DNA from 2 places in the Paeniglutamicibacter selenitireducens genome. Region 1 is predicted to be linked to the other one. Evidence: riboswitches for the same ligand, from Rfam matches in the RefSeq annotation. Region 1 holds a riboswitch; the other holds the start of a gene.
The links. Region 1 has a riboswitch for glycine ahead of cycA (D-serine/D-alanine/glycine transporter). Riboswitches for the same ligand answer to the same signal wherever they lie in the genome.
Positions count from the first base shown of each region.

Region 2: linked by a shared signal. The riboswitch ahead of gcvP (aminomethyl-transferring glycine dehydrogenase) and the one ahead of cycA (D-serine/D-alanine/glycine transporter) in region 1 are both predicted to bind glycine.

Region 1 is NZ_JBPULF010000010.1:22,889-38,267, forward strand. Features, by position in the region: gene ACSYDW_RS15705 (Ig-like domain-containing protein) at 1-4,338, shown strand, start outside; gene aceB (malate synthase A) at 4,992-6,629, opposite strand; gene aceA (isocitrate lyase) at 6,766-8,067, opposite strand; gene ACSYDW_RS15720 (nucleoside/nucleotide kinase family protein) at 8,448-8,948, opposite strand; gene ACSYDW_RS15725 (hypothetical protein) at 8,839-9,123, shown strand; gene ACSYDW_RS15730 (DUF4190 domain-containing protein) at 9,476-10,294, shown strand; glycine riboswitch at 10,604-10,701, shown strand; gene cycA (D-serine/D-alanine/glycine transporter) at 11,086-12,570, shown strand; gene ACSYDW_RS15740 (PH domain-containing protein) at 12,735-13,109, opposite strand; gene ACSYDW_RS15745 (helix-turn-helix domain-containing protein) at 13,696-15,195, shown strand; gene ACSYDW_RS15750 (histidine phosphatase family protein) at 15,247-15,379, shown strand, end outside.
Region 2 is NZ_JBPULF010000007.1:202,669-218,047, forward strand. Features, by position in the region: gene ACSYDW_RS13575 (metal ABC transporter solute-binding protein, Zn/Mn family) at 1-406, shown strand, start outside; gene ACSYDW_RS13580 (baeRF2 domain-containing protein) at 474-1,622, opposite strand; gene mgtE (magnesium transporter) at 1,794-3,152, opposite strand; gene ACSYDW_RS13590 (GNAT family N-acetyltransferase) at 3,625-4,131, opposite strand; gene ACSYDW_RS13595 (L-serine ammonia-lyase) at 4,228-5,637, opposite strand; gene glyA (serine hydroxymethyltransferase) at 5,793-7,112, opposite strand; gene gcvH (glycine cleavage system protein GcvH) at 7,109-7,489, opposite strand; gene gcvT (glycine cleavage system aminomethyltransferase GcvT) at 7,585-8,697, opposite strand; gene gcvP (aminomethyl-transferring glycine dehydrogenase) at 8,737-11,574, opposite strand; glycine riboswitch at 11,750-11,850, opposite strand; gene ACSYDW_RS13620 (NADPH-dependent F420 reductase) at 12,100-12,735, shown strand; gene ACSYDW_RS13625 (VIT1/CCC1 transporter family protein) at 12,828-13,550, opposite strand; gene ACSYDW_RS13630 (SGNH/GDSL hydrolase family protein) at 13,612-14,406, opposite strand; gene ACSYDW_RS13635 (hypothetical protein) at 14,535-14,783, shown strand; gene ACSYDW_RS13640 (serine hydrolase domain-containing protein) at 14,821-15,379, opposite strand, start outside.

The sequences.
Region 1 (15,379 bases):
CTGAACCTGGACCTTAACGAATGGAAACTCGCCAACGGCGAATGGAACGGTGAGCGCATCTTCCAGGCGGCCCGCTTCGTCACGGAGATGGAATACCAGCACATCGTCTTCGAGGACTTCGCCCGCAAGATCCAGCCGGGCATCAACCCATTCAACGTGTTCACCCAGTCCGACACCGGCATCAACCCGGCCATCAAGGCCGAGTTCGCGCATGCCACCTACCGGTTCGGCCACTCGATGCTGACCGACACCGTGGACCGGACGACAAACTCGGGGACCGACATCGGCATGCCGCTGCTTGAGGCCTTCCTGAACCCGGCCGCCTACAACGCCAACGGGGACGCGACACTGAGCCCCGAACAGGCCGCCGGCGCCATCGCCATGGGCATGTCGGACCAGGTCGGCGCGGAGCTCGACGAGTTCGTCACCGACACCCTGCGCAACAACGTGCTGGGCCTGCCGCTTGACCTCGCCACGCTGAACATCGCCCGCGGACGCGACACCGGCGTCCCGTCGTTGAACAACTTCCGCAAGGAGCTCTACCGCACCAGCGGCGAGTCCTCGCTGAAGCCGTACACCAGCTGGGTCGACTTCGGCCAGGGCATGAAGCACCCCGATTCGGTGGTCAACTTCATGGCCGCCTACGGCACCCACCCGAGCATCAAGGGCGCCACGACCATCGACGCAAAGCGCGCCGCGGCACAGTTGCTCTTCGACATGAAGCCGACCGACGCCGCCACCCCGGTGGACGCCTACGACTTCGTCAACAGCTCCGGGGAATGGGCAACGACAGGCGGCGTGTCGAAGACCGGCGTCGACGGCATCGACCTGTGGGTCGGTGGCCTGGCGGAGTCGCAGAACCTCTTCGGCGGCCTGCTCGGCTCCACCTTCAACTACATCTTCGAACGCCAGATGACGGACCTGCAGGACGGGGACCGGTTGTACTACCTCTCCCGCACTTCGGGCCTGAACCTGCGCACCCAGCTCGAAGGAAACTCCTTCGCCGAGCTGATCATGCGCAACACCGACGCCAAGGCGCTGAAGGCGGACGTCTTCGCGGTCGCCGACTGCGAGTTCGAACTGGACAACCTCGGCACCGGAACCGCGGGTTCCAACGCCGTGGCAGACGACCCCGCCTCGGTCTGCGACGAATCGGCACTGCTGATGCGCATGGCCGACGGAACCATCCGCTACCGCGTCTCGAACACCGTTGACCGCCCGGGCCTCAACGCCCAGTCGACGTTCAACGGCACCGCGGGCAACGACAGGATCTGGGGCGGCATCGACAACGACACCGTCTGGGGCAACGACGGAAACGACGTCGTCGAGGGCAACGACGGCGCGGACACCGTCCTCGGCGGCGAGGGCCGTGACATCATCACCGACTCGCACGGCGACGACGTCCTCAAGGGCGGTCCCGGCAACGACGCCATCGACGCCGGCCCCGGCCTGGACATCATCATGTCGGGCGACGGGGACGACTTCTCCAACGGCGGCTTGAACGGCAACGAGCACTTCGCGGCCGAAGGAAACGACCTGGTGCTCGCCGGCGACGGACCGGACACCGTGTTCGGCGGCGGCGGCGACGACTGGGAGGAGGGCGGCAACTCCAACGACCTGCTCCAGGGCGACTCCGGCGCACCGTTCTTCGACGACGTCAACAACCCCGGCCACGACGTACTCATCGGCGACAGCGGCGAGGACGACTACGACGCCGAAGGCGGCGACGACGTGATGGTCGCCGGCCCCGGCATCGAGCGCAACCACGGCGTCTACGGCTTCGACTGGGTCACCCACGCCCGGTCCGTGGAGCGCGGCGATTCCGACATGCGCATGATCATCGTCGAAGGCCCGAACCAGTTGAAGGACAGGTTCCTGCTGGTCGAGGCGCTCTCCGGCTGGGAGAAGGACGACATCCTGCGCGGCAACGACGTGGTTCCCTCCGAACCCGACGCGGAAGTCGCTGTCCCGGGCGCCAGCAACGTGCTGAGCCCCGAGGGCATCGCCAGGATCGACGGCCTGCGTGAATTGCTGCCCCCGGGCACCATCACCTTCGGTGAAGGCAACATCATCATCGGCGGTTCCGGCAGCGACCAGATCTGGGGCAACGGCGCGGATGACGTCATCGACGGCGACAAGTGGCTCAACGTCCGCCTGAGCGTCCGCACCGACGTCAACGACCCGGCCACCCAAACCCGGACGGCGACCTCGCTCAAGGAGCTGCAGGCCGACATCATGTCCGGCGAGATCGACCCGGGCAAGGTGGCCATCGTGCGGGAGATCCTCACCTCGACCGGTGCGGACCTGGATGTGGACACCGCGAACTTCTCCGGTGCACGCTCCGAATACACCATCACCACCGCGCCCGACGGCGTCACCACGGTCGTCCACAGCGGCGGCACCGGCGATGACGGGACCGACCGCATCACCAACGTGGAACAGCTGAAGTTCACCGACCAGACGGTGGTCCTCAACGACACCACGAGCCCGACGGTGACGGAGCGGACCCCGGCAGTGGACGCGACGAACATCGCGGCCGGCTCCAACGTGACGGCAACGTTCAGCGAGGACGTCGACGGCGTCGACGGCACCTCTGTCACGCTGACCGACGCGGCAGGCACCGCCATCCCGGCGGCCGTCAGCTACGACTCCGCCACCCGCACCGCCACGCTGAACCCGAACGCCGACCTGGCCGGAAACACCCGCTACACGGTGGCCCTGGCCAACACCATCGGCGACGCCAAGGGCAACATGCTCGAGGCCACCAGCTGGTCCTTCACCATCGCCGGGTCTGCCCCGACGGTGACCGGACGGACGCCGGCAGCCGACGCGACAAACGTTGCCGTCGGAACCAACGTCACGGCGACCTTCAGCGAGGCCGTCACCGGAGTCGGAACCGGCACCATGACGCTGGTCAACCCGGCCGGCGACACCATCCCCGCGGCGGTCGGCTACGCCAACGGGACGGCCACGCTGAACCCGAACGCCAACCTGGCCTTCAGCACCCGTTACACGGTGAAGCTGACCAACGGCATCGGCATCGCCGGGGGCACCGCACTGGTGGCCACCGAGTGGTCGTTCACCACGGCGGCGGCACCGGTTGACCCGGCACCGACGCTCACCGCCCGGACGCCGGCGACCAACGCGACGAACGTCGCGGTGGGCACCAACGTCACGGCAACCTTCAGCGAAACGGTCACGGGCACCGGCAGCGCCACCATGCAGCTGACAGGCCCGAACGGGGCACCGCTGGCGGCCACCTACAGCTACAACGGGGCAACCAACACCGCCACGCTGAACCCGAATGCCAACCTGGCCACCGGCACCCGCTACACGGTGTCGCTGACCAACGGCATCCAGGACGGGGGCGGCAACGCACTGGCGGCGACCAGCTGGAGCTTCACCACGGACGCTGCGCCCACGGTGACGAGTCGGACGCCGGGCACCGACGCCACGAACGTCTCCCGCACCGGCAACATCTCGGCGACGTTCAGTGAGGCAGTGACGGGGGCCAACGGCACCAACGTTCGGTTGACAAGCCCGAGCGGCGCGACGGTGACGGCGGTTGTCACCTACAACGCGCTCAACCGCACCGTGACGCTGAACCCGGTGGCGACGCTGGCGGCCAACACCCGCTACACGGTGCGGCTCTCCGGGGGCATCAGGGACCTAGGCGGCAACGCCCTGGCCACCACCACCTGGAGCTTCACCACCGACGCCGTGCCAACGGTGACGGGCCGGACGCCGGCGGCCAACGCCACGAACGTCTCGCGCACCGGCAACATCTCGGCGACGTTCAGCGAGGCAGTAACCGGGGCCAACGGCACCAACATTCGGTTGACAAGCCCGAGCGGCGCGACAGTGGGGGCCGTTGTCACCTACAACAGCGCCTCGCGGACCGCGACGCTGAACCCGTCGGCAACCCTGGCGGCCAACACCCGCTACACGGTGCGGCTCTCGAGCGGCATCCGGGATGCAGGTGGCAACTCCCTGGCGGCAACGACCTGGAGCTTCACCACCGATCCCGTGCCGACGATCGCACGCCAGACGCCGGGCGCCAACGCCACCAGCGTCTCGCGCAGCGGCAACGTCACGGTGCAGTTCAGTGAAGCAGTGAGCGGCGTCAATTCCGGCAGCGTCCGGTTGACGACGTCCTCCGGTTCCACCGTGTCGGCCGTGGTGAGCTACAAGGCCAGCACGCGCACGGCAACCATCAATCCGAGGTCCCAGCTCGCGGCCAACACCCGTTACACGGTGAAGGTGTCCAGCAGCATCAAGGATTCCCGGTCGAACAAGCTGACTGCCAAGTCCTGGAACTTCAGGACGGGAGCCCGCTAAACAACAAGAGACGGCAGGGGCCGGGTTGCAGAAATTGCAGCCCGGCCCCTGCCGCCTTGTGCCCAGGCAACGCCCACCACGCGGTTCCACGGCTCCGGCCCCTACCTTCCGGTCCCAACCCATCCAACCCCGCCGGGACCGGCCCGGACGTCGACGGCACGTCCACGCAGGTAGGGGCGGACGATGCCCGGGAAAGGTGTCGCGGGCCGGACACCCAGCCGGACACCCAGCCGGGATCCCGCAGGCTGCGTGCCGGAAATTCCCGTCCCCCGGCGCGCGCCAGGGGCGGTTCCGGCTTGCTGTTCCATGTGGCGGGTCGAGGTGCCGCCCGGGCGATTCTCGAGGGCCGTTCCGTCCGGCGCCTTTCCGCGATGACGGGATGACCCGAGACGGGGTGGGGAGCTGTCCCGGCGATGTGGCTTGCCTTCCGGCACCCCTCGTTCGGGCGTGCCGCGGGCCCGGGTTTCTGCGATGTCCGCTGAAACTCGCGGACCAGCGGGCAGACACGTCGTTAAGAACGAAAGTCCCCGCACTAAGCAGCTCTGCCGGTGGGGACTATCGAAGTTTATGAAGTTGTGTCCTGGTGGCGGGATCGGAGGGGTTGTCGCGTCGTTGCGCTTGCCCCTCGACCCCGCCGCCAAAGATCCGGTGGGTTAGACGCTGACCTTTTCCGGGGCCTTGGCCTCGTGCAGGTAGCGGTTGTAGGCCTGGACGGTGAGGAAGGTCGGGAAATCCTCACGCAAGGCGCAAGCCTCGAAGATCTCGCGTGCCTCGTCGAAGCGGTCGCCCTCGAAGCGTGAAAGCTTGTCGAACTCCTCCTCGGTGAGGTCCTCCACCCAGGTGCGGGAAATCAGTTCGCCGGCATCGGTGATGGCGGCCTGCTGGATCCACTGCCAGATCTGCGAACGCGAGATCTCGGCGGTGGCGGCATCCTCCATGAGGTTGTGGATGGCCACGGCGCCGTTGCCGCGCAGCCAGGCTTCCATGTAGCGGATGCCGACCTCGATGTTGTTGCGGATGCCGGCTTCCGTGATCTTGCCTTCGGTGCCTGCAACGTTCAGCAGTTCCTTGTCGTCGGGGGTGACGTCCTCACGGGTGCGGTCGCGCTGGTTCGGCTTGTCACCCAGGACTGCGTCGAAGACCTCGCGGGCCACCGGAACCAGGTCCGGGTGTGCAACCCACGAACCGTCGAAGCCGTCGTTGGCCTCGCGGGTCTTGTCGGCGCGGACCTTCTCGAAGGCCACGGTGTTGATGGCCTGGTCCTTGCGGTTCGGGATGAAGGCCGCCATGCCGCCGATGGCCATGGCGCCGCGCCGGTGGCATGCACGCACCAGCTGCTCGGTGTAGGAGCGCATGAACGGTGCCGTCATGGTCACCATGCCGCGGTCCGGGAGGACGAAGCGCGGGCCGCGGGAACGGAAGTTCTTGATGATGGAGAAGATGTAGTCCCAACGGCCGGCGTTCAGGCCCGCTGCGTGTTCGCGCAGTTCGTAGAGGATTTCCTCCATCTCGAAGGCCGCGGTGATGGTCTCGATCAGGACGGTGGCGCGGATGGTTCCCTGCGGGATTCCGACCAGGTCCTGGGCCAGGACGAAGACGTCGTTCCAGAGGCGGGCCTCGAGGTGGTTTTCGATCTTCGGCAGGTAGAAGTATGGGCCACGGCCCTGCGAGATCAGTCGCTGGGCGTTGTGGTAGAAGTACAGGCCGAAGTCGACAAGGGCGCCGGACATCGGCTTGCCGGCAACCAGCAGGTTCTTCTCCGGGAGGTGCCAGCCGCGGGGACGGACAACGATGGTGGGCAGGTCGGTGAGCTTCTCGCCGGCGAGCTTGTACTCCTTGCCCTCCGGGGAGGTGAAATCGATGTTGCGGTCCAGCACGGAGCGCAGGTTCAGCTGGCCGTTGATGACGTTGGACCAGCTCGGGGTGGAGGAGTCCTCCATGTCGGCGAGCCAGACCTTGGCGCCGGAGTTCAAGGCGTTGATGGTCATCTTGCGGTCGGTCGGGCCGGTGATTTCCACGCGGCGGTCCTCGAGCCCCGGGGCGATGGGGGCGACCTGCCAGGAGCTGTCCTCGCGGATGTGCTTGGTTTCCGGGCGGAACTTCGGATCGGCGCCGTTGGCGATGCGGGCACGGTTCAGCTGGCGGGTCTGCATCAGTTCGGCGCGGCGGCCGTCGAATGCCTTGTGGAGCTGGGCGAGGAAGTCCAGCGCCTGAGGCGTGAGGACCTCTTCCTGCCGGCGAACCGGCGCAGCGACCAAAGTAATACCGTTCAGGGTGATGGGATCGTTCATGGCTGGACTCCTTCGAAAATCAAGAATGGTGGGTGGCGATGTGCCTGGGGTGTCATTGAAACGGGTTTAACCCCGTGGGGCCGGCTGTGTTCAGCCGGCCCCACGGGACACCGGGGCGGAAACCGCCGTGGTGTGCTTAGTGGAACTGGCCGGCTTCGGTGGATCCCACCAGAGCCAGGGTGGATGCGTTCGGGTTAAGAACTGTTGCAATGTCGTCGAAGTAGCCGGTGCCCACTTCGCGCTGGTGCTTGGTTGCGGTGTAGCCGCGGGACTCGGAAGCGAACTCGCGCTCCTGGAGGTCGACGTAGGCGGTCATGCCTTCGCGGGCGTAGCCGTGAGCCAGGTCGAACATCGAGTGGTTCAGGGCGTGGAAGCCGGCGAGGGTGATGAACTGGAAGGTGAAGCCCATGGCACCGAGTTCGCGCTGGAACTTGGCGATGGTTGCATCGTCCAGGTGCTTCTTCCAGTTGAAGGAAGGGGAGCAGTTGTAGGAGAGCATCTGGTCCGGGAAGTCCTTCTTGACTGCCTCCGCGAACTTGCGGGCAAGTTCCAGGTCTGGGGTGCCGGTTTCCATCCAGATGAGGTCGGAGTACGGTGCGTAGGCCTTGGCGCGGGCGATGCACGGTTCGATGCCGTTGCGGACCTTGTAGAAGCCTTCCGCGGTGCGCTCGCCGGTGATGAATTCCTTGTCGCGGTCATCGACGTCGGAGGTGATCAGGGTTGCTGCCTCGGCGTCGGTGCGTGCAATGACTACGGACGGGGTGTTGGCGACGTCCGCGGCCAGGCGAGCTGCGTTCAGGGTGCGAACGTGCTGCTGGGTCGGGATGAGGACCTTGCCTCCAAGGTGGCCGCACTTCTTTTCCGAAGCGAGCTGGTCTTCCCAGTGGACGCCCGAGGCGCCGGAGGAGATCATCGACTTCATCAGTTCGTAGGCGTTCAGCGGGCCGCCGAAGCCGGCCTCGGCGTCGGCCACGATCGGTACCAGCCAGTCCTCAACGGACTTGATGCCTTCGGCGTGCTCGATCTGGTCCGCACGGAGCAGTGCGTTGTTGATGCGGCGAACGACCTGCGGAACCGAGTTGGCCGGGTAGAGCGACTGGTCCGGGTAGGTGTGGCCGGAAAGGTTTGCATCTGCTGCGACCTGCCAACCGGAAAGGTAAATGGCGCGGAGGCCGGCCTTGACCTGCTGAACGGCCTGGTTGCCGGTCAGGGCGCCCAGTGCGTTGGTGTAGCCGCCGGTCGGTGCTTCCTCGGTGAGCTGCTTCCAGAGCTTTTCGGAGCCGCGCTTTGCCAGGGTGTGCTCTTCCTGCACCGATCCCTGCAGCTTCACTACGTCTGCTGCCGAGTAATCACGAGTAACGCCGTTCCAGCGGGGGTTGGTTGCCCAATCCTGTTCAATTGCTGCGATACGGTTCTCGGTCGAGTTCTGCTCGGTCATTGCCTTCTCCTTGCTGGTTGCCGGTGCCGGTTCGGGGTCGACATCTTCGTCGAGCCCGGTAGGTTGTTCCGGCGTTCTTTCTGCGTGGGAACTACATTTCCGCACTTTGCCAGCCCCTGCCAGAGGGTTTTGGAGGAAAGATTTGCAGTTCTTCGCGTTTGCGAAAAATGAGGCGACTCGTCCCGGGATTCATCGGACGAAACCGAAAACGAGTGGTTTGGCTCACGAACCAGCCGAAGAACCGGAGGAAATTTCTGAGAACTGAAGAATCCCTGATCTGCACTTTTCCAGGTCGGCAGGGAAGGGTTGGTCATCCTTGGTGGGAATGCCGGCAGCCACTGCGGCTAGGCCGGGCCTGGAGGCGACCGGGCGGCTGCGGATCAGGCGTCGTGCAGTGCGGCCCGAAGCGCGTCGCGGGCGACCTGGTCCGGAGTGGATGAGCCGTCGACAATGTTCCAGCCTCTGACTGAGGCAATCTCCAGGTACGCCGCACGGGCAGAGGTGAGGTACGACATCGTTTCGCTGTCTTCGCCGCGCGAGACGATTCGGGCATGCGCCACCTCTGCTGGGACGTCGATCAGGATGACCGAGTCCGGGCGCGGAAGCACTCGTATGATCCATTGCAGGAGACGGCCCTGCGGCAAGCCGCGAACCGAGCGCAGGACGAGCTGGCAGGCCAAATGCCGGTCCATGACAGTGGCGCCGGGATACACGAAGGCGCGTGCCTGGGCGATGAGTACGTTGACGGATCGAATCAACGATTCAAGTCGGTTGGCCCAGGTTGGTGACAACGCTGTACCGAACCGCGATGCCATGCGGGACATCCAACGTCGTCCTGCGGGATTGCGCAAGAGCTGGGCGCGCCCGCCGCTCTCCCGGATCCCCGCAACGAGCGCATTTGCGGCGGTGGTCTTGCCGGCCCCGTCGATTCCCAACAACACAACAGTCCTGCGGCGCGACAACGTGCTCGACGAGGCATTGGGGAGCAAAGCCTTCGAGGTTGTGTCGGCGCAGGCCTTGGGTGCAGTTCGGAACAAGGGCAAGGGACTCCGTTAGTGTCTCGTGAGGTTGTCTATATTTGGTCCAACGAACAAACGGACTGATTCGATGCAGGAAAGCAGCTGTGGGTTTTCCATGAAGGGTCCTGAATGGGTCTGTGGTCATCCAGATGGCCCAACGCTTGTGGTCTCAAGGAGGGCGAGGTCGTACCCGCTATGGGTTGAATCTGTTACTGGCTTGGGAAGAACTGGTCTTTGGATCGAGTCGCCAATCCAAATCGTGGGCGGCCACCACTACCCTTATTGAAGGGTCAACTAACGATCCAGACCGGCGCTGCAGGTACGTACCCGAGGCGGCAGTCAACATTCCGGCGCCGTTCGGCGCCTCATTCACATGGGGGAACATGTCTATGGAAAATCAGCTCGCACCTGCGCCTGCACCGGCGCCTCAACCGCAAGCACCCGCTCCGAAATCAGCAGCAGGGAAGGGGCTGGGTGTTGCCGCGTTGGTTATCGCCATCGTGGCCCTGACGCTGTCCTGGGTGCCGATCATCAACAATTTCGCTGCAGTCCTCGGGATTGTTGCCCTGGCCCTTGGCATCTTCTCGCTGGTCTTCGCCATCAAGCGCAACGGCGGCAAGGGGCTGGGAATCGCATCCACCATCATTGCGGTAGTTTCGATCGCCATGGTATTCATCACCCAGGCGGCCTATTCTGCCGCGTTGGATTCCGTCGCGACTGCCATCGAGGATGCATCGGACGGTGAGGTTGCAGCACCGAAAAAAGTGGTTGAACAGGCCGCCGATGAATCGAATGTGCTTGCGCTCGGGCAGTCGGGTGAGGTTGGCGAGTACACGGTGACGGTGGATTCCGTGGTGCTCGATGCTGCGAAGCAAATCGCGAAGGCCAACCAGTTCAACGAAAAGGCCGATGGCCAGTACGTGCTCGTCGAACTTTCGGTTGTCTACAACGGTGACGAGGAGGGTGACGCCTGGATCGATTTGTCGCCTGAACTGCTCGGTTCCGATGCTCGTATCTATGACACTTCCTCCGCTTCGATGGCAGTTGCGCCAAAGCCTGCAACCGACATGCCAACCCTGCGCAATGGCGGGAAGGGCACGTACCAAGTGGTGTTCGATGTTCCGGCGGCCGCGGTTGTCGATGCCAAGGTACGCGTGACGGAAACCCTGTCGTTCGATGACGAGTCCGCGCTCTGGGCTACGAAGTAGCCAGCAGCAAAAGCTCTCGGTGGCCGCCCCCCGTTGTTGGGAGGCGGCCACCGCACTTTGATCACCGCGTAGTTGCCAGGACCGGAAAGCGCACCTCCGGCGAGTTGTCGCCACGCGTCTGGAAGGCCATCGCCGATCGGACTGCGTCGCAATGGACGAATCGTGCCCGGAATGTGAAGTCGCCACGAATCTTCTTCACGCCAAGTCGGAAAATTGTTTCCGCTGCAGTTGCCGGAGCGTCGGCGTAACAAGTTGCGTTCGTGGCCGCAACAGGCGTACGTTGTGACAGCAGTCACAAGCTATCGCCGCTAACACGTGGCGGGAGAGTCCCGTTCACGCCATGGACGGGCGCCGTAGGAGCAATTCCTCCCCAGGAAACTCTCAGGCCCCCGCACCGCCACGAAGAGGCGAATCTGGAAAGCAGCACGGTGGAATCCGTGCTCACCGAAGGAGCAAGTCCCCCCCTCGAGGGCCGGGATGGAAACTCTCAGGTACGTCAACAGATTGGGGAGGATCCAAGAACAGTGCGGCATCGCCCGCACGCGATTCGGGAGTTCCTCCAAGATGCCACCCACCCAAGCCACTGCCCGGTTGTACATTGGCGTGCCCGCGGGCCGTACCCTGGATCCGGCACCGACCGGTCCGGCGTCCGCCGCGCGCACCCTGTGCGCTCTCCTGCAAGTGCGTCGGCGCGGAAACGGTGGCCTCGGAGAACAATGCCGCGGACTTGATGGTGCGAAACGCCCACGTCCCGCCACCGAAGCACCAGCACCCATCTGGAAGGCAACAGCATGAGCAACAACAGTTCCACGCCCCATCTTGAGCGAGGGCTCTCCAACCGCCACATCCAACTGATCGCCATCGGCGGGGCCATCGGCACCGGCCTGTTCATGGGTTCGGGCAAGACCATCTCCGTCGCCGGACCCTCCGTCATCTTCGTATACATGATCATCGGCTTCATGCTCTTCTTCGTGATGCGGGCAATGGGCGAATTGCTGCTGAGCAACACCAACTACAAGAACTTTTCCGACTTCGCCGGTGACATCCTCGGGCCCTGGGCCGGGTTCTTCACCGGCTGGACCTACTGGTTCTGCTGGGTGGTCACGGGCATCGCCGATGTCGTGGCGATCTCCCACTATGTGGCCTACTGGTGGAAGGACCTGCCGCTGTGGATCCCGGCCGTAGGCTGCATCCTGTTGCTGATCGCGCTCAACCTGCCGAGTGTCAAGAACTTCGGTGAGACCGAGTTTTGGTTTGCCCTGGTCAAGATCGTCGCCATCGGCGCGCTGATCGTCATCGGCCTGGTCATGGTCATCACGGGCTTCGAGCACAACGGCGTCACCGCGTCCTTCACGAACCTCTGGAGCGGCGAGGGGATGTTCCCGACGGGCTTCATGGGCTTCGTTGCCGGCTTCCAGATCGCGGTGTTCGCATTCGTCGGCATCGAGCTGGTGGGAACCACCGCCGCCGAGACCAAGGATCCGGAAAAGACGCTGCCGCGTGCCATCAACTCCATCCCGGTCCGCATCCTCTTCTTCTACGTGGGTGCGCTGGTCATCCTCATGGCTGTCCAGCCGTGGAACCTTTTCAGCGCCGAGGAGTCCCCGTTCGTGGCCATGTTCGCCCTGGCCGGCCTGGCGGGTGCCGCCGGCATCGTGAACTTCGTGGTGCTCACCTCGGCAACCTCGAGTGCAAACTCCGGCATCTATTCGACGTCGCGGATGATCCACGGGCTGGCCGAGGACGGCGACGCACCCAAGGCCTTTGCAAAGCTCTCGCGGACCAAGGTCCCGCGCAACGCACTGTTGTTCTCCTGCACGTTCCTGCTTGCGGGCGTAGTGCTGCTTTACGCAGAGGGTGGCGTGGCTGAGGCCTTCACCCTGGTCACCACCGTGTCTGCGCTGTGCTTCATGTTCGTCTGGTCGATCATCCTGATCAGCTACCTGGTCTACCGCAAGCGCCGCCCGCAGCTGCACGCGGCGAGCAAATTCAAGATGCCCGGTGGAACGTTCATGCCGTACGTGGTCCTGGCGTTCTTCGGTTTCATCCTGTGGGCGTTGACCACGCAGCCGGACACCTTGTCAGCGCTGCTCTTCACCCCGCTCTGGTTCGTGGCCCTGGGTATCGGATACGGCCTGCTGCGTCGCAACCCGCAGCACGCAGCGTTGCGCGTACTGCACTCTGCGAAGGTCGAGGAAGAGCGGCAGGCAGCTGCGGCTTTCAATTCTGGGCTTGGCGTCGAGGAGTCGGAATTCCCGGAGTCGGTCGCTAAGTAGCAGTTGGCTCAATCCAATGATGCAAGACGTCGGGGCCGCACCCAATGGGTGCGGCCCCGACGTCTGTTTGCCCGATACCCGCAATGATTCCGGAGGTCGTCTACCAAACTACTGCGATGCTGTTGGTACGGTAGCCAGATCCCGTTGGGCCCCGGCCTGCCACGTCACAGGACGTAGGAAGCGATGAGCTGCGAGAGAGCTCGAACGTCGACATTTCCCTTGAATTCAAGCCGAACTTTGCCCAGGCCGCTGAACCACAGGTCCAGCTCGGCGTCGAGGTCGAATGTTCCGGAGGCTTCCACCGAAAACGCCTGAACCTTGGAATAGGGCAGCGACGTGTAATCGCGCTTTTTGCCAGTGATGCCCTGAATATTGACCGCAATGAGCCGCTTGTTGGTGAAGACCACGTAGTCGCGCACCCCCTTGAATGCTGCGAGTAGTTCTTCACCCTGTACAAAGAGGGGAATGATTTCGCCTGCAACGTCACCGGGGTTGCACGGGCTGAGCTTGAAGATGGAGGAATTGTCGAAATCGATCATGTCACGAGCTTACCGAGCCGGGGCTTCAACGTTTTCAGGGATGGGGCACAGCCAGGACGCGCAACCGGTGCCCGTCACAAAACCAGAAGGTGGCGGGCCTATCGAGGTGGTCTTGTTTGTGCCGTTCAGCGGCCCAGTACACGCCTCAGGAAGCTCTGGAACCCGCCACGGTGTGCTTGGTGGCCTTCAATCTCCCATGGATCTGCGGCGGCATCGGCTGGCCGGCCGTCTTCGCCGCATAGGACGTGGCCGGTCCCCGGGCCCGGAATCTGGGCTCCCGCCAGGTGTGGAAGGCCGGGGCTTGAAGCGGATCCGTGAAGCGCGGGGAAACCCAGCCGGGAGATATTCGCTGACGGGCTCCTCGGGCGGAATCGCATGTTTTTCATGGTGCTCACCGTTCCTTCGGTCGGTATCTTAATTCTAGATTTTCGGGCGCCGATGGAGGTTGGAACCAGGCCGGAAATTCCGGGGGCGGGGCCAAGCGAACGACGTTTCTTTTCCCAATGGGCGCATTGCGGCACTTCTGCGCCCGAAAAACAGGGTCACATGTTGGAAAGTATTCTGTTTCTTCCCGTACTCTGAAAACGTGAGCACCCCCACATGGAACCGGCCGGCGTTGCCTGAGAAGAGTGTCCTCTCGCCGGAAGATGCCGAAGCGCTGGACATCATTTCCCTTGGCCGGCGGATCCGACACCTGCGCAAGGCCAAGTCGATGACCCTTGACGACCTCTCCGAAGCCGTGGGCACGGCACCGAGCCAGTTGTCATTGATGGAGAACGGCAAACGCGAACCCAAGTTGAGCATGCTCAAGTCGCTGGCTGCAGTCTTCGGGGTAGGGCTGGACGAATTGCTCGGTGCTGCGCCGCCGACCAAGCGGGCCGCGCTGGAGATCGAACTGGAACGCGCCCAGCGCGGACCCCTCTACCAGTCCCTGGGCCTGCCCAAGGTCCGCATTTCATCGCGGCTTCCCATGGACGTGCTCGAATCGCTGGTCGGCCTCCAAGGTGAACTCGAACGCCGGCTCAACGAACAGTCCGCGACCCCCGAAGAAGCACGCCGCGCCAATGCGGAGTTGCGCGGGGAAATGCGCGAACGCAACAACTACTACCCGGAGATCGAAAAGGAATCGGCGAAGGTCCTCAAGGCCATCGGGCATGCATCCGGGCCGCTTTCGCACCACCAGATTACCGACATTGCCTCGCACCTCGGATTTTCGCTCCACAACGTCTCGGACCTTCCGCACTCCACCCGGTCCGTGACGGATCTGAAGAACATGCGTGTCTACCTCACCCAGTCCCAGCGCTCGGACTATTCCACGCGCTCGGTGCTGCTCCAGGCGTTCGGGCACCGCGTCTTGGGGCACGCCACACCGCGCGACTACGCGGAGTTCCTGCGCCAACGCGTCGAGACGAACTACTTTGCCGCATCCTTGATGATGCCCGAAAAGGCGACAGTCGACTTCCTGCAGAAGGCCAAGAGTGCCCGCGAGCTGGCGGTCGAGGACATCCGCGATGCCTTCTCCGTCTCATATGAAACCGCCGCGCACCGGTTCACCAACCTGGCCACCGAGCACCTGGGGATCTCGGTGCACTTCCAGAAGGTCCATGAGTCGGGGATCATCCACAAGGCCTATGAGAACGATGGGGTCAACTTCCCCATGGACCACCTCGGGGCCATCGAAGGCCAGGCTGTCTGCCGCTACTGGACCAGCCGCGAGGTCTTTGATGTGGCGGACCAGTTCAGCGCCTACAACCAGTACACCGACACCACAGCCGGGACCTTCTGGTGCACCGCACGCACCGAACGATCCACGGCCGGCAAATTCTCGCTCAGCATCGGCGTTCCCTACGTGCACGTGAAGTGGTTCCGAGGCAGGGACACCACCGAACGGTCAACGTCAACGTGCCCTGATGAATCGTGCTGCCGCCGGCCGCCGTTGGCCCTGCAGAAAGAATGGGCGGGTTTCGCGTGGCCGAGTGCCAGGGCGCAAACCCACTTGCTCGCCGCCATGCCGCAGGGCGCATTCCCCGGTGTGGACGAGACGGAAGTCTATTCGTTCCTGTCCCTGCACTCGCAGGAAAAATAGCCCCGAACCACCTGATCGCCGCAGACCCACAGCAGCCAAGAGGATTGAAGCATGGAACTCGGATTCATTCGCCACGGACAGACAGACTGGAACGCACAGGACTTCCTCCAGGGATCCAGTGACATCCCGCTGAACGATACAGGTCGCCGGCAGGCCCATGAAGCGGCGGCCGCCTTGGGACACG
Region 2 (15,379 bases), on a different contig from region 1:
GGGCCGGCTCCTCGGCGAGCTGGCAGGGCTGGAATCCAGCGCCAAGGCCCTGCGCGACGAGGCCCGGGGCAAGCACTTCGCGATGACCGAGCCCGTGCCGTACCACCTGCTGGTGGACCTCGGCATGCAGGACTCGACCCCCGAGGGGTTCAGCGAGGCCATCGAGGGCGGGTCCGAGGTATCCCCGCAGGCCCTGAAGAAGATGGGCGACCTGCTGGAGGCCGGAAGCATCGACATGCTGGCCTACAACACCCAGACCGCCAGCCCGCAGACGGAACGCATCCGCGATGCCGCCGTGCGGCAGCATGTGCCGGTTGTCGACTTCTCGGAGACGCTTCCGCAAGACACCCGCTACGTCGACTGGATGGCCGGGAACCTGCGTGCCATCGAGGCCGGGCTCAACTAGCGCGAACATGCCGGCGGCGGAGGTCCCTTCACTGGGACCTCCGCCGCCGGCGGTACGTTCGGGGGGGTCACCCGGCCGGGGCGGCCTCACCCGTGGGCCAGCGCAGCAGCGCGGCGATGCCCACGCCCTCGGGCAGCACGCCCTCGGGCACGTAGCGGATCGCCGCGTCGGTCAGGGCGGTGGCCCGCAGCAGCACCTCGGGTGCCGGCCACGACCCGATGACAAGTTCCGCGTGGTCCGCCGAATCCTCCCCCACGAGCCACGGCTCGGAGGAAAGCGCGACAAGGGACTCGTCGTCCTGGAACTGGTTGACCAGCACGGTGCTTGCCTGGGCCTGCTGCAGGGCCGCGACAACCTCGTCGAAGCCGAGGGCCAGGTCCGAGCGGCCGTTGCCGGTCCGGTTGGCGACCTTCTCGGACAGTTCCTTCAGCTCGCGGTCGATCACGCCGTTCACGTGCTCGGCGACGGCAGCGGCAAAGGCCGCCTGGTCGGCGCCCCCGGTCCGGGTGTGCTGGTCAAGGGTCGTGGTGACGGCCTTGTGCGCCGTGGCCATCTGCCCGGCCACCAGCTCGCGGGCCTTCACGTCGCCGGCCAACACAATCAGCTTCACGTAGTTCTCGCGGGCCAGCTCGTCGATCTGCCGCGCCAGCTCGTCGGCGTTGCGCCGCCAGATTTCCTCGGTGGCCGACTGGTTCTTGGGTTCGTCGTAGCGCCCCGGAACCTTCCGTGCATGGTGCGCTTCCTCGGGATCGCCGCTTACCCCGCGGCTCTCCCCGACCTCCTGGATCGATGAGTGGTAGAGGCGGACCTCGCCGCCGTCGCGGCTGGCCTCAGCGACAAGGTACGGGAACTGGCCCCCGCGTGCGCGGGCCAGCGCCACGAGGTTCGGGAAGGGACCGCAGTCGACGTCGGGATCGTGGACCTTGAGGCCGTGGATCAGTTCGTCGACAACCACCTCACCGCCGTTCACCGCCACAAAGCGCGCCACCGGTGCGGGGCAGCCGGTGGCGGGCACCAGCGCCTGGCGAATGGCACCGATGTCGGCCTCGGATGCCTGCTGCGAGGCGAGGATCTTGCCGACGGTTTCCGGAAGCTCGTCCGCCGCCTCGTGCGCGGCGGTTGTTCCTAGCGATGCATCGAAAAGCGCCGTGCACCACGGGCCCTCTCGACGGTAAAGCGAAGCGTCGATTCCTGTGGAACCTGCGCGTGATGCCATGGGGGAACTCCTTCCCACGCGGCCTGTGCCGCATGCCGATTCGATCCGTGTGCCCCACCGTAGCACCGGAGCGCGCCCCGCCGATAGGGCTGTTCGAATCGCTTTCCGCTGGGTAGGATGGCGCCGCGCACGGGCCCGGGGCGGACCCTTCCGGCCCGTGCACGCACGCCGCTACAGGCCCAGGATCGAGCTGGCCACCAGGAAGTAGATGACAAGTCCCGTCGCGTCGACGAACGTCGAGATGAACGGGTTGGAGAACACCGCGGGGTCCGCCTTCACGGCCTTGCCCAGCAGCGGCATCAGCCCGCCGATGCTTGCGGCCATGGTGCACACCCCCAGCAGCGTCAGCCCGATGACCAGGCCGATCGGCACCGAATAGGCAATCGCCGCGATGGCAAAGCCCAGGGATCCCAGCAACAGGCCCATCAGCGCGCCGACGCGCACCTCGCGGGTCAGGACCTTTAAGACGTCCCGGGGCCGTACGTCCCCCAGCGCCAGCGCGCGGGTGATGGTGGTTGCTGCCTGGTTTCCGGTGTTCCCGCCCGTGCCGATCAGCAGCGGGATGAACAGCGAGAGCACGACCTGCTCCTCGAGCGTGGTCTGGAAAGCCCCGATGACCTGCACGGTAAGGGTGGCACCGAGGGCCAGCACCAGCAGCCAGACCACCCGGGCCCGCACGATGCTGCGCACCGGCGTGGCCAGGTAGGGCCGGCGCAGCGGTTCGCTGCCACCGGCGCGGGCGGCGTCCTCGCTCTCGGCATCCTCGAGGATCCCCAGGGCATCGTCGACGGTGAGGATGCCGACCAGGCGCTCCTCGGCGTCGACGATCGGCAGCACCAGCACCTTGGCGTCGGCGCAGTAGCGGGCGGCCTCCTCCGCGTCCTGTGTCGCGGCGGCGCTCAGCGGGCTCTTCATGATCCCCGAGACGTGCACCTCGGGATCGGCCCGCAGCACGTCGCGCAGCGACACCACGCCCACCAGGTGGCGCCCGGAGTCGGTCACCGGAATGGTGTAGACGCTTTCGGCGTCATCGAGCCGGGCGCGCACGCGGGCCAGGGTCTCGCCGACCGTGAGTTCGGGGTGGGTGATCACGAACTCGGGGCTCATGTAGCGCCCGACGGCACCCTGCGGGTAGCCGAGGACCGCGGAGGTCAGGGCCCGGTCCTTGTCGCTCAGGCCGAGGATCAGGCGGTTGGCCACCGAGGCCGGCAGTTCGTCCATCAGGGCTACACGGTCATCGGGGCTCAGGCCCGCGAAAACCTCGGCGACCTCCGAATCCTGCAGGCCCTCCACGAGGTCGGCCTGCAACGCGGCATCGAGCCGCTCGAAGACCTCGATGGCCCGGCCCTTGGGCAGCGTGCGGTAGGCCAGCGCGCGCTCTATGGTGTTGAGGCGTTCGAGCTGCTCGAGCGTCTCCGTCACGTCAAGGGGCTTGAGCGCCCGCGAAACGTCCGCGACGCTGTTGGCCCCCAGGGCCTTCGCCAGCAGTTCGGCGCTTTCGTCGAACGAGATGGTGGGAGATTTGATCATGGTCCGGTTCCCTCCGGCCTGGCGCACGCTGGAGGGCGCGGCGGTGCCGCGGCGTGCGCAAAAGTACGGGTGTGCTGTGGATGCAATACCGCAACCGCACGAACCCGTCGCCGGGGAAAGCGGGAACACCGTGGCCCCGGAATATCCTTCCCGGGTCGCCGCCGTGGCGGCGGAGGGCCGTGCACCGGCAGGGAGGATGCCCGGGCATGGCCCGGGGCGTACTCAGGCCCGGTGGAGCGATGGTTCCCGCGGGCCTAGGCGAGGCTCGCGCGGTGCGGTAGATCGACTATGTCCGTCGTCCATGCGAGGGTCACCTCCATCCATTCCGGGTCTCATCGGGGGCGGATCGAAGAACGGCAGCCTGCGGCGCGCTGGATTCGATCCCCAGGGCCATCCTAGGCACAAAAACCGCCCGGTGGCCACAAACGTGCCGCGGAACACGCCGCCCGCACCCGCGGCGCCCCGTACCCGTTCAGCCGGCGGGGACCCAGAACCTCATGGTGCGCCCCTCGCCGACCTGCACGATGTCCTCCAGCACTCCCCCGTTCGCCTGGATGGTCCGCGCCGAGGCGATGTTCCTCTCGTCGCAGGTCACCAGCGCCCTGTCGATGCCGCGCGCGGCCAGCTGGTCCAGGGACAGCCGCAGGATGCCTGTCGCGTGGCCGCGGCGCCGGAAGCCCGGGCGAACGCCGTAGCCGATGTGGCCGCCGACCAGCAGCAGGTGCTCGTTGAGCTCGAAACGGATGCAGGTGCGCCCCACAAGTTCCCCGTCGGCGAAGGCCCCCCACAGCGCCGAGGGCACCCACCCCTCGGGGAGCCCGAGGCCTTGTTCGTGGGCGTGGAGCTGGTCGAGGTACGCCTCGAACCCGCGGCGGGCGGAATAGCCCAGCAGGAATTCGAAGTCGTCGGCGTCAAGTTCGGTGCGTGCCAGCAACGCTTCGTCGCGGTCCGCGATCTCGAATGGCCTGAGGGTGAGCATGCCTTGAAGACTACCAGCGCTGCGGCACGCGGATGGGCCGGGATACGGCGATGCCGCCCGCGCCATGGTGGCGCCGGCGGCATCCCCACGGGAGCATCAGCACTCGATGACGTTCACGGCCAGGCCGCCCATCGCGGTTTCCTTGTACTTCGAGCTCATGTCCTTGCCGGTCTCGCGCATGGTGATGATGACCTCGTCGAGGGTCACGTGGTGCTGCCCGTCGCCCATCAGGGCCATTTTCGCGGCGTTGATGGCCTTGGACGCGGCGATCGCGTTGCGTTCGATGCACGGGATCTGCACGAGGCCGCCGATCGGGTCGCAGGTGAGGCCAAGGTTGTGTTCCATGGCGATCTCCGCGGCGTTCTCCACCTGGTCCACGGTGCCGCCGAGGATTTCGGCAAGGCCGCCGGCGGCCATCGAGGAGGCCGAGCCGACCTCGCCCTGGCAGCCGACCTCGGCGCCCGAGATCGAGGCCTGCTCCTTGTAGAGCACGCCGATGGCCGCGGCGGTGAGCAGGAAGCGGACGATGACGTCCTCGCGCTCCTCCTGGTTCCAGTACTTGGCGCCCGGGGCGTAGTGCGTGGCGTAGAACATGACGGCCGGGATGATGCCCGCGGCGCCGTTGGTGGGGGCGGTGACCACGCGGCCGCCGGATGCGTTCTCCTCGTTGACGGCCAGCGCGACGAGGTTGATCCATTCCTGCCAGAACACCGGGTCGCGGTCCTTGTCCTCCTTGGCCAGGCGCCTGTGCCATTCGGGGGCGCGGCGGCGGACCTTCAGCCCGCCGGGCAGCACACCCTCGCGGGTCAGCGAGGCGTCCTTGCAGTCCTCCATGACCTGCCAGATGTGCAGCAGGCCCGCGCGGATCTCCTCCTTGGAGCGGTAGGCCTCCTCGTTGGCGGCCATGACCCCGGCGATGGACAGGCCGGTGGTGGCGCAGTGCTCGAGCAGCTGGGCGGCGGTGGAGAACGGGTAGGGCTGCTTGTTGACGGCTTCCTCGAAGTTCGCCGCGAGCTTCTCCTCGGCGCCCTCGCGCACGATGAACCCGCCGCCCACCGAGTAGTAGGTCTCCTCGCAGAGCGTGTTGCCCGCCGCGTCAAGGGCGGCGAGCTTCATGCCGTTGGTGTGGCGGGGCAGCACCGTGAGCGGGTGCTGGATCATGTCGGCGACGGTGAAGGGGAGTTCCTTGCCCTCGCCCAGGGCCTGGCACAGCTGCAGCTTGCCGCTGGATTCCATCTCCTCCAGGCGGTCGTCGACCTCCGAGGGCAGGATCTTCTCGGGTTCGAAGCCCTCGAGCCCGAGCATGATGGCCGTAAAGGTTCCGTGGCCGCGGCCCGTCGCGGCGAGCGAGCCGTAGACGTCCACGCGCAGCGACGCGGTGCCGGCGAGCAGCTGTTCGCGCACCAGCTTGGCGGAAAAGGCGTGTGCGGCGCGCATGGGGCCGACCGTGTGCGAGGACGAGGGTCCGATGCCGACGGTGAAAAGATCGAAGACGCTGATGGCCACGAGATGACTTCCTTCATGAGGTACCGTCGCGGGGACGGTGTGGTGGGAGGTGGATCGGCACGCATGTGACGCGCGCCACGACCCTGTGCACAAACACTGCGAGCCCGGGATCTTGTGAATCCCGGACTCGCAGCGATGCAACTGGCGGCCGGGGGCTAGGCCAGGTTTTCCAGCTCCGGGTAGAGCGGGTGTGCATTGGCCAGGGCGTGCACGCGGTCCTTCAGGGCCGCAAGCGTCGCCTCGTTGTTCTCTTCGGAACCGGCGATGAGGGTCTCGGCGATGATGTCCGCGACCTCCACGAAGGCGGCCTCGGAGAAGCCGCGCGTTGCCAGTGCCGGGGTGCCGATGCGCAGGCCGGAGGTGACCATCGGCGGGCGGGGGTCGAACGGCACCGCGTTGCGGTTCACCGTGATCTCCACCTTCGCCAACAGGTCCTCGCCCTGCTGTCCGTCCAGCTCCGAGTTGCGCAGGTCCACCAGGACCAGGTGCACGTCGGTGCCGCCGGTGAGCACGCTGATGCCCTTGGCCGCGACGTCCGCGGCGTTCAGGCGCTCGGCCAGGATGCGGGCACCGGCCAGGGTGCGCTCCTGGCGCTCCTTGAACTCCGGGGTCCCGGCGATCTTGAACGCCACGGCCTTGCCGGCGATGACGTGCTCGAGCGGGCCGCCCTGCTGTCCCGGGAACACCGCCGAGTTGATCTTCTTGGCGATGTCCGCGTCGTTGGTCAGGATGATGCCGCCACGCGGACCGGCAAGGGTCTTGTGCGTGGTGGAGGAGACGACGTGCGCGTGCGGGACCGGCGAGGGGTGCAGCCCGGCGGCCACCAGGCCGGCGAAGTGCGCCATGTCGACGAACAGGTACGCGCCGACCTTGTCGGCGATCTCGCGGAAGCGGGCGAAGTCGAGCTGGCGCGGGTAGGCGGACCAGCCGGCGACGATCATCTTCGGCTGGTGCTCGATGGCCAGGGCCTCGACCTTGTCCATGTCCACCACCAGGGTGTCCTCCTCAACGCCGTACGGGACGATGTTGTAGAGGCGGCCGGAGAAGTTGATCTTCATGCCGTGGGTCAGGTGTCCGCCGTGGGCCAGGTTCAGGCCCATGATGGTGTCGCCCGGGCGGATCAGCGCGTGCATCACCGACGCGTTGGCCTGTGCGCCGGAGTGCGGCTGCACGTTCGCGAACTCGGCTCCGAAGAGCGCCTTCACGCGCTCCAGGGCGAGCGTCTCGATGACGTCGACCTCTTCGCAGCCACCGTAGTAGCGGCGTCCCGGGTAGCCCTCGGCGTACTTGTTGGTGAGCACCGAGCCCTGCGCCTGCATGACTGCCAACGCGGTGTGGTTCTCCGAGGCGATCATTTCCAGGCCGCGCTGCTGGCGGGCCAGCTCGGCGTCGATGCGCTCCGCGATCTCCGGATCGAGGCTGCCGATGTCCTGGGTCAGGGACGCCGGGGCCAGGGATTCGAACGTTGCGGTCACGCTACGTCGCCGCCGTTTGCCGAGGCGTAGTCAGCCGCCGAGAGCAGCGGGCCCTCTTCGGAGACCTCGACGGTGAACAGCCAGCCGGCGCCGTACGGGTCCTCGTTCAGGATCGCCGGGTTGTCGATGGCGTCCTGGTTGACCTCGACGATGGTGCCGGAAACCGGTGCGTAAAGGTCCGAAACCGACTTGGTGGATTCCACTTCGCCGCAGGTTTCACCGGCGGTGACCTCGGAGCCGACCTCGGGAAGGTCGACGTAGACCACGTCGCCCAGGGCGTCGGCTGCAACCTGGGTGATGCCCACCTTGGTCGGGGTCGAGGCGTCGACCCATTCGTGCTCGGCCGAGTAGCGCAGGGAGGCAAGAACCTTGCTCATAGTGATGTTTCCTCTCAAAGAATGTGGGTAAGGCTGGTAGCCGGTTGATCGGTGGCGGGGTCCGGCGCGGGTGCCGTGCCCCGCCACCGACAACGTTACTTGGCTCGGGTGTAGAACGGCAGTGCGATGACTTCGAACGGCTCGGCCTTGCCGCGCAGGTCGATGTCCAGCGCGGTGCCGATTTCGGTGAATGCCGGATCGACGTAGGCCATGGCGACCGGGTAGCCGAGCGTCGGGGACGGCTGGCCGGAGGTGACGGTGCCAACCTGCACGCCGTCCTTCACCACCGGGTAGCCGCCGCGGCCGGCGCGGCGGCCCAGGCCCTTGAGGCCGACGAGCACGCGCTTGGCGCCTTCGGCCTTGATGGCCTCCAGTGCCTCGCGGCCCACGAAGTTCTCTTCCTTCTTGAAGGAGACGATCGGGCCGAGGTTGGCCTCGAACGGGTTCCCCTCCAGGGAGAGCTCGTTGCCGTACAGCGGCATGCCGGCCTCGAGGCGCAGCGAATCGCGGCAGGCAAGGCCCGCGGGGATCAGCCCGTGGCCCTCGCCGGCAGCCATCAACGCGGCCCAGAGTTCCGGGGCCTGTGCGTTGGGCACGTACAGCTCGAAGCCGTCCTCACCGGTGTAGCCGGTGCGTGCCAGGAGGATGTCGATGCCGGCGACGGTTGTCTCGTCGGCCGCGTAGTAGCTCATGTCGGAGACAAGGGCCTTGGCGGATTCCTCGACGACCTCGTGCAGGATGGCCACGGCGGCCGGGCCCTGCACGGCGATCAGCGAGGTCTCTGCCGACGCGTCGGTGACCGTGACGTCGAAGCCCGCTGCGCGCTCGGCCAGTGCCGCGGCAACCACCGGGGCGTTGCCGGCGTTCGGCACGACCAGGAACTTTTCGTCCCCGCGGCGATAGGTGATCAGGTCGTCGATGATGCCGCCTTCGGCGTTGCAGATCACCGAGTACTTGGCCTTGCCGACCTTCATCACGGCCATGTTGCCGGCCAGTGCGGTGTTCAGGAAGGTTGCCGCGTCCGGTCCCTCGACCCAGACCTCGCCCATGTGGGAGAGGTCGAAGAGGCCGGCGGTGGAGCGCACTGCCTTGTGTTCGGCCAATTCCGAACCGTACTTCAGCGGCATGTCCCAGCCGCCGAAGTCGGTGAAGGATGCGCCTAGTTCCGCATGCTGGGCATGCAGGGAGGTTTTCTTCGGGTCGCTCATCAAGCTACCTTTCGTGGGGCTCACAAATGAGTGGCGGAATTAGTTTTCGAAGGCTTCGGGGGCAGGGCAGGAGCAGATCAGGTTGCGGTCCCCGCCTGCGCCGTCGATGCGGCCCACGGCCGGGAAGTACTTGTCCACGCGCAGGGCGTGCACCGGGAAGGCGGCCTGCTCGACGGTGTACTTGCGGTCCCAGGCGGTGTTCACGACGGCAGCCACGGTGTGCGGTGCGTTGCGCAGCGGGGATTCCTCGATGGCGAAGTCGCCGGCCAGGACCTGCTCCATCTCGCCGCGGATCGCGATCATTGCCTCGATGAAGCGCTCGATCTCGCCCAGGTCCTCGGACTCGGTCGGCTCCACCATCAGGGTGCCGGCCACCGGGAAGGACAGGGTCGGGGCGTGGAAGCCGAAGTCGATCAGGCGCTTGGCAACGTCCTCGGCGGTGACGCCGGTCTTGTTCGTCAGCTCGCGCAGGTCAAGGATGCACTCGTGTGCGACGAGGCCCTTGTTGCCGGTGAACAGGATCGGGAAGTGCTGGTTCAGGCGGCTGGCGATGTAGTTCGCCGAGAGGATCGCGGTCTTGGTGGCGTCGGTCAGGCCTTCGCCGCCCATCATCGCAATGTAGGCCCAGGAGATCGGCAGCACGCCGGCCGAACCGAAGAGCGTTGCCACGACCGGGACGCCGTCGCGCACGGTGTAGGTGCCGGTGGCATCGCCCGGGAGGAACGGCACCAGGTGCTCGGCCACGGCAACCGGGCCAACGCCCGGTCCGCCGCCGCCGTGCGGGATGCAGAAGGTCTTGTGCAGGTTCAGGTGGCTGACGTCGCCGCCGAACTTGCCCGGCTGCGCCAGGCCGACGAGCGCGTTCATGTTGGCACCGTCGATGTACACCTGTCCGCCGGCTGCGTGGATCTTGTCGCAGACCTCGCGCACGTCCGGGTCGTAGACGCCGTGGGTGGACGGGTAGGTGATCATGATGGCTGCCAGGACGTCCTGGTTTGCCGCGATCTTCGCGTCGAGGTCGTTGGCGTCGATGGAGCCGTCGGCCGCGGTCTTCACGACGACGACCTTCATGCCGGCCAGGACGGCCGAGGCGGCGTTGGTGCCGTGGGCCGAGGCCGGGATCAGGCAGACGTTGCGCTGGTCGTCGCCGTTGGCGCGGTGGTAGCCGCTGATGGCCAGCAGACCCGCGTACTCGCCCTGCGAGCCGGCGTTCGGCTGCAGGGAGACGCCGGCGTAGCCGGTGATGGTGGACAGGCGGCCCTCCAGGTCGGTGATCAGCTCACGCCAACCCTCCGTCTGGTGCTCCGGGGCGAACGGGTGGATGGAGGCGAATTCCGGCCAGGAGATGGATTCCATCTCGGCGGTGGAGTTCAGCTTCATGGTGCACGAGCCCAGCGGGATCATGGTGCGGTCAAGCGCCAGGTCGCGGTCCGAGAGGCGGCGCAGGTAGCGCAGCATCTGGGTTTCGGACTTGATGGTGTTGAAGATCGGGTGGGTCAGGTAGTCGCTGGTGCGCAGCAGCCCGGTTTCCAGCTCGAAGCCCTCGGCCTTGAAGCCCTCGCCGGCAATGCCGAAGACGGCGGCGATGGCGGCGACGTGTGCGGTCGTCGTGGTCTCGTCGGTGGAGATGCCCACGGTGCCAGCGTCGACGCGGCGCAGGTTGATGCCCGCATCCTCGGCCTTGGCGATGATGGTCTCGACGTCGGCGACCTTCACCTGGACGGTGTCGAAGAACTGGCCCGCGGCGAGTTCCAGGCCGGCGCCGGCGAGCACGGTGGCGATGGTGCGCGCGTGGTTGTGGGTGCGCTGGGCGATGCGCTTGAGGCCTGCCGGGCCGTGGTACACGGCGTACATCGAGGCGGTGATCGCCAGCAGCGCCTGGGCGGTGCAGATGTTGGAGGTGGCCTTTTCGCGGCGGATGTGCTGCTCGCGGGTCTGCAGGGCCAGGCGGTACGCGGGGGTTCCCGCATCGTCCTTGGAGACGCCGACGAGGCGGCCCGGAAGGGCGCGCTCCAGGCCGTTGCGCACTGCCATGTAGGCTGCGTGCGGGCCGCCGAAGAACAGCGGTACGCCGAAGCGCTGGGTGTTGCCGACGGCGATGTCGGCGCCCTGCTCGCCCGGGGAAGTAATAAGGGTCAGCGCCAGGATGTCGGCGGCGACGGTGACCATGGCGCCGCGTTCCTTGGCGGCGGCGATGATGGCGGTGTGGTCGACGACGGCGCCGTCGTTGCCCGGCTGCTGCAGGACGATGCCGGAAATCTCACCCTCGGGCAGGCCCGCGGTCAGGTCGGCGATCTCGACCTCGAAGCCGAGTGCGTCCGCGCGGCCCTGGACCACGGAAACGGTCTGCGGGAAGAGGTTTGCATCGAGCACGGTCTTGGCGGTGGCCTTGGCCTTGTTGGCGCGGCGCATCAGCAGCACTGCCTCGGCGACGGCGGATGCCTCGTCGAGCATCGACGCGTTGGCGATCGGCAGTCCGGTCAGGTCCATGACCATGGTCTGGAAGTTCAGCAGTGCCTCGAGGCGGCCCTGGGAGATCTCCGGCTGGTACGGGGTGTAGGCCGTGTACCAGGCCGGGTTCTCCAGGATGTTGCGCAGGATCACCGGCGGGGTGTAGGTGTCAGAGAAGCCCTGTCCGATCATCTGGGTCTTCATGACGTTCTTGCCGGCGAGCACGCGGAGGTCGGCGAGGACCTCGGCTTCGGTGCGCGGGTCGGGCAGGTTCAGGGGCTCGCTCTGGCGGATGTCGGCCGGAACGGCCGTATCGACGAGTTCGTCGAGGGAGGAATAACCAAGCTGGGCAAGCATGGTGTCGATGTCGCTGCCCTGGGGGCCGATGTGGCGGGCGACGAACTCTGCGGACGGGGTCACGGTCATGGGGAACTCCATTGGGTCATCGGCGTGCGCGCACGCCGAACGAGCTGCAAGTTCCTCCCCGACCCTGTTGCTGTGACCTGAGAGTTTCCGCACCGCTTCGCTTGTCGGCGAAACAAATGCTTGCACCTTCGGTGAGCCGCACCGCCGTGGCGGTGTTGCTGCTTTCCAGAGTTGCCTCTTCGCGGCGGTACGGGGGCCTGAGAGTTTCCCGGGGAGGAATTGCTCCTACGGCGCCCGACCAACGTACGTTGTGCGGGACTCTCCCGCCGCATGTCAGTGGCTATGCCCCCTGCGAGGCACGATATCCATCCTACCGGCGATGCGTGAGCTAAACAACACGGAGCATCCAAACCCTTGTCAGAATGCGGTTTTCCATGGACACGCACATGCAACACAGATATTTCACCCCAAACACTTGACGCTTCAACCAATTGGGTCTAGTGTTTTACTTGAAAGTTCAAGCAAAACAAATTTGAGGACACCGTGAAGAAATTCCTCTCCAGGATCTTCGGAAAGAAGGACACCATGTCAATCGACATCACCATCATCGGAACCGGCAACATGGCCCGCGCGCTCTCCACCCGCGTACTCGCCGCAGGCAAGAACCTTCAGGTCCTGGCCCGCAACACCGCGGCCGCCGAGGCACTGGCCGCGGAGCTCGGGGCGGACACCGTGCCCGGAAACACCACCGAGGCGCCGGCCGGCGGCATCGTCATCCTGGCGCTGCCCTTCGACGCCTCGAAGGAATACGTCGTGGCACAGGGCGCCGCACTGGAGGGGAAGGTCCTCGTCGACATCTCCAACCCCGTCGATTTCTCCACCTTCGACACCCTGACCACCGCCGACGGCAGCTCCGCCGCCGAGGAAATCGCGGCTCTCACCTCCGCCAGCGTCGTCAAGGCATTCAACACCAACTTCGCCGGACCCTTGACGGCCGGCAACGCCGACGCCTCGACCCAGGACGTGTTCATCGCGGGCGACGACGCGGCCCGCACCGCAGTAGCCGAGTTCGCCACTGCCGCAGGCATGCGCCCCCTTGAGGTCGGCGGCATCCACCATGCCCGCGAGCTCGAGGGCTTCCAGCTCCTGATGATGGCCATGCAGGTCAACCCGGCGCTGGCCGATTTCAACTGGAACACCTCACTGAAGGTTGCCGTCTAGCCCCGGCACCAAGCAGGGCACCAAACACAAAAGGTCCGCGGGAACGATGCCACCAGGCATCCGCCCCGCGGACCTTTTCGTGCGTGCCCCAGCTAAACGACCCCGGAGACGCCCAGCCAGGAACCAATCGCGAACGTGACACCCAGCGCTGCGGCACCGCCGACCAGAACCCGCAAGGTCGGGCGCAGCATCGGCGCGCCGCCGAGCCTGGCGCCCAGCGCCCCGGTGACGGCGAGCGCCAGCAGCACCGCGATGAAGGTGACGGGGATCTTCAGCGGTCCGGGCAGGAACACGGCCGTCGCGAAGGGCAGCGCCGCCCCGATGGAGAAGGCGATCGCCGAGGCGAACGCCGCATGCCACGGGCTGGCCACTTCGTCCTCGTCGAGGTGAAGTTCCGCCTCCAGGTGCGCGGATAGTGCATCGTGGGCCGTCAGCTCCTTGGCAACCTGTGCCGCGGTGTGCTCGCTCAGGCCCTTGGAGCGGTAGATCGCGGTGAGTTCCTCCAGCTCGGCCTCGGGCATCTCCTCGAGTTCCCGGCGTTCCTTCTCGATCAGCGCCCGCTGGGAATCCGCCGAGCTGGAGACCGAGACGTACTCCCCCAGTGCCATGGAGATGGCACCGCCGATAGCCGCGGCCGCACCGGCAGCGACGATCGGCCCGGTGGCCGTGGAGGCCCCGGCCACGCCGACGACCACGGCCGCCACGGACACGATGCCGTCGTTGGCCCCGAGCACCCCGGCGCGCAACCAGTTCAGCCGTGCCGCAACCCCTGCATCGTGCGGTTCCTGGTCATGCTGCACTGCCTCTTGAGTCATGCCCCCAGCCAACCACGCCGCCGCGGTCCTTGGCCAGCGGCGGGATGCCGCCCGGCTCCCCCTATGCGGGAAGCGCGGTGCCCCGGGCGCCATCCGGGCCCAGGGAAACGAAACCGGGGTACCGGGCGGCGAGGTTGTCGCCCGAGGAGGTTCCGGTCAGCCGGCGCTTGACCCACGGGGCCAGGAATTCCTTGGCCCAGGCGGCATCGGAGCGCATTCTTTCGGCGCGGGTCCGCACGACCATCGGCGGCAGCTCCGGCACCTCGATCCCCGTCTCGCGGCCCAGCACGCCGAGGACCTTCCGGGCCATCAGCGTGTGCCCCGCGGTGCCCATGTGCAGGCGGTCGGTGGCCCAGTAGCGCCAATCCTGGAACTCGCGCCAGCGCCAGTAGTCGGCAATCACGGCCCCGTGCCGGTCGGCGATCTCGCGTACGCCCTCGTTGAAGATGGCGGTGCGCCCGCGGGTCTTTTCGAAGATTGCCGAGCCGTTGGAGTCGAAGCCGGTGAACAGCAGCAGCTGCGCCCCGGTGCCGGCGAGCTTTGCCACGGTGTCCTCGTAGCGCTGCATCAACGCATCGATGTCCACGCTCGGGCGCAGGATGTCGTTGCCGCCCATGTACAGGCTGACCAGCGTCGGCTTCAGGGCCAGGGCGGCGGGAAGCTGCTCGGCCACCACCTGCCGGACCTTCTTGCCGCGGATCGCCAGGTTCGCGTACCCCCACTCGGGGTCGGCGCAGAGCTGCTCGGCGACGCGGTCCGCCCACCCGCGCACCCCGTTGGGGCGCGCCGGTTCCGCATCGCCCATCCCCTCGGTGAAGGAGTCGCCAAGTGCCAGGTATCGTTTCGGGAATTCCACGGCACCAGACTATCCCTCGCGGCCCCCCGCGCTGCGGAGGCGACGGCCGCGTGCGACACGACGGAATTCACGGCATCCATGCGTCCCCGGCACAGCCGCCACCAAGGATTCCGGCGCACTCTCGAACCATGAGACCCAACCTGCACCGCACTCCCGCAGCCACCGACGCCCCGGCTTTCGGACACGACGCGACCCGCGACCCCGACGCCGCCCGCCCGCTAAACATCGGCGACCCCGGCCCGGCATCCGGCCGGTACACCGTCCCCGTGCACTTCGTCGTCACGCATGGTTCGGCGGGCCTGCCCGGGCAGATCCCCTGGCTCGAGGAAATCCGTGCCGACCAGTACCTCTCCGACCTGCACTCCGAGGTCATCTAACGACCCGGCACGCCACCTGCCGCGGCCCGGCCGCCGGTTACCCGGCGAGCAGGACCTGGCGGGCCAGTACGCTCAACTGCCCGCCGCGCGAGCCGGTTCCGTTGGCCTCCGCACGTGCCGGGACGTAGCCCACCGCCAGTCCGTAGGCGGGGTCCGCATAACCGATCGCCCCGTTGGCGCCGTCGTGGCCGAAGGCCCGGGCCGATCCGAAGTCGTTTGCGGCGTGCGGCTTCATGAAGCCGATGGCGAAGGCCCCGGGGTTGTTGTGCGAGCGGTCCAGGCCGAACACCCGGTCCCGGCCCACCAGCTCGATGGTCTCCGCACTCAGCAGCGGCGCGTGCTCGTCGCCGGATTCGTCGACGAACCCGGTGCTCACCGCCGCATAGAGCCGGGCCAGGCCGCGGGCGTTGGCCACCCCGCCGATCGAGGCGGACCCGGCTTCGCGGATGGAGCGCGCGTTCGGGACCTCCATGATCTCGAAGCTGCGTCCCTTGGGCCCGTCGAAGCCGCCGGTGGAATTCACCGCCAGGCCCAGCGGGGAGAAGGGGTCGATGAACACCGCCGGGCGTTCCTGGCCCGAACCAAGCACCGGGCGG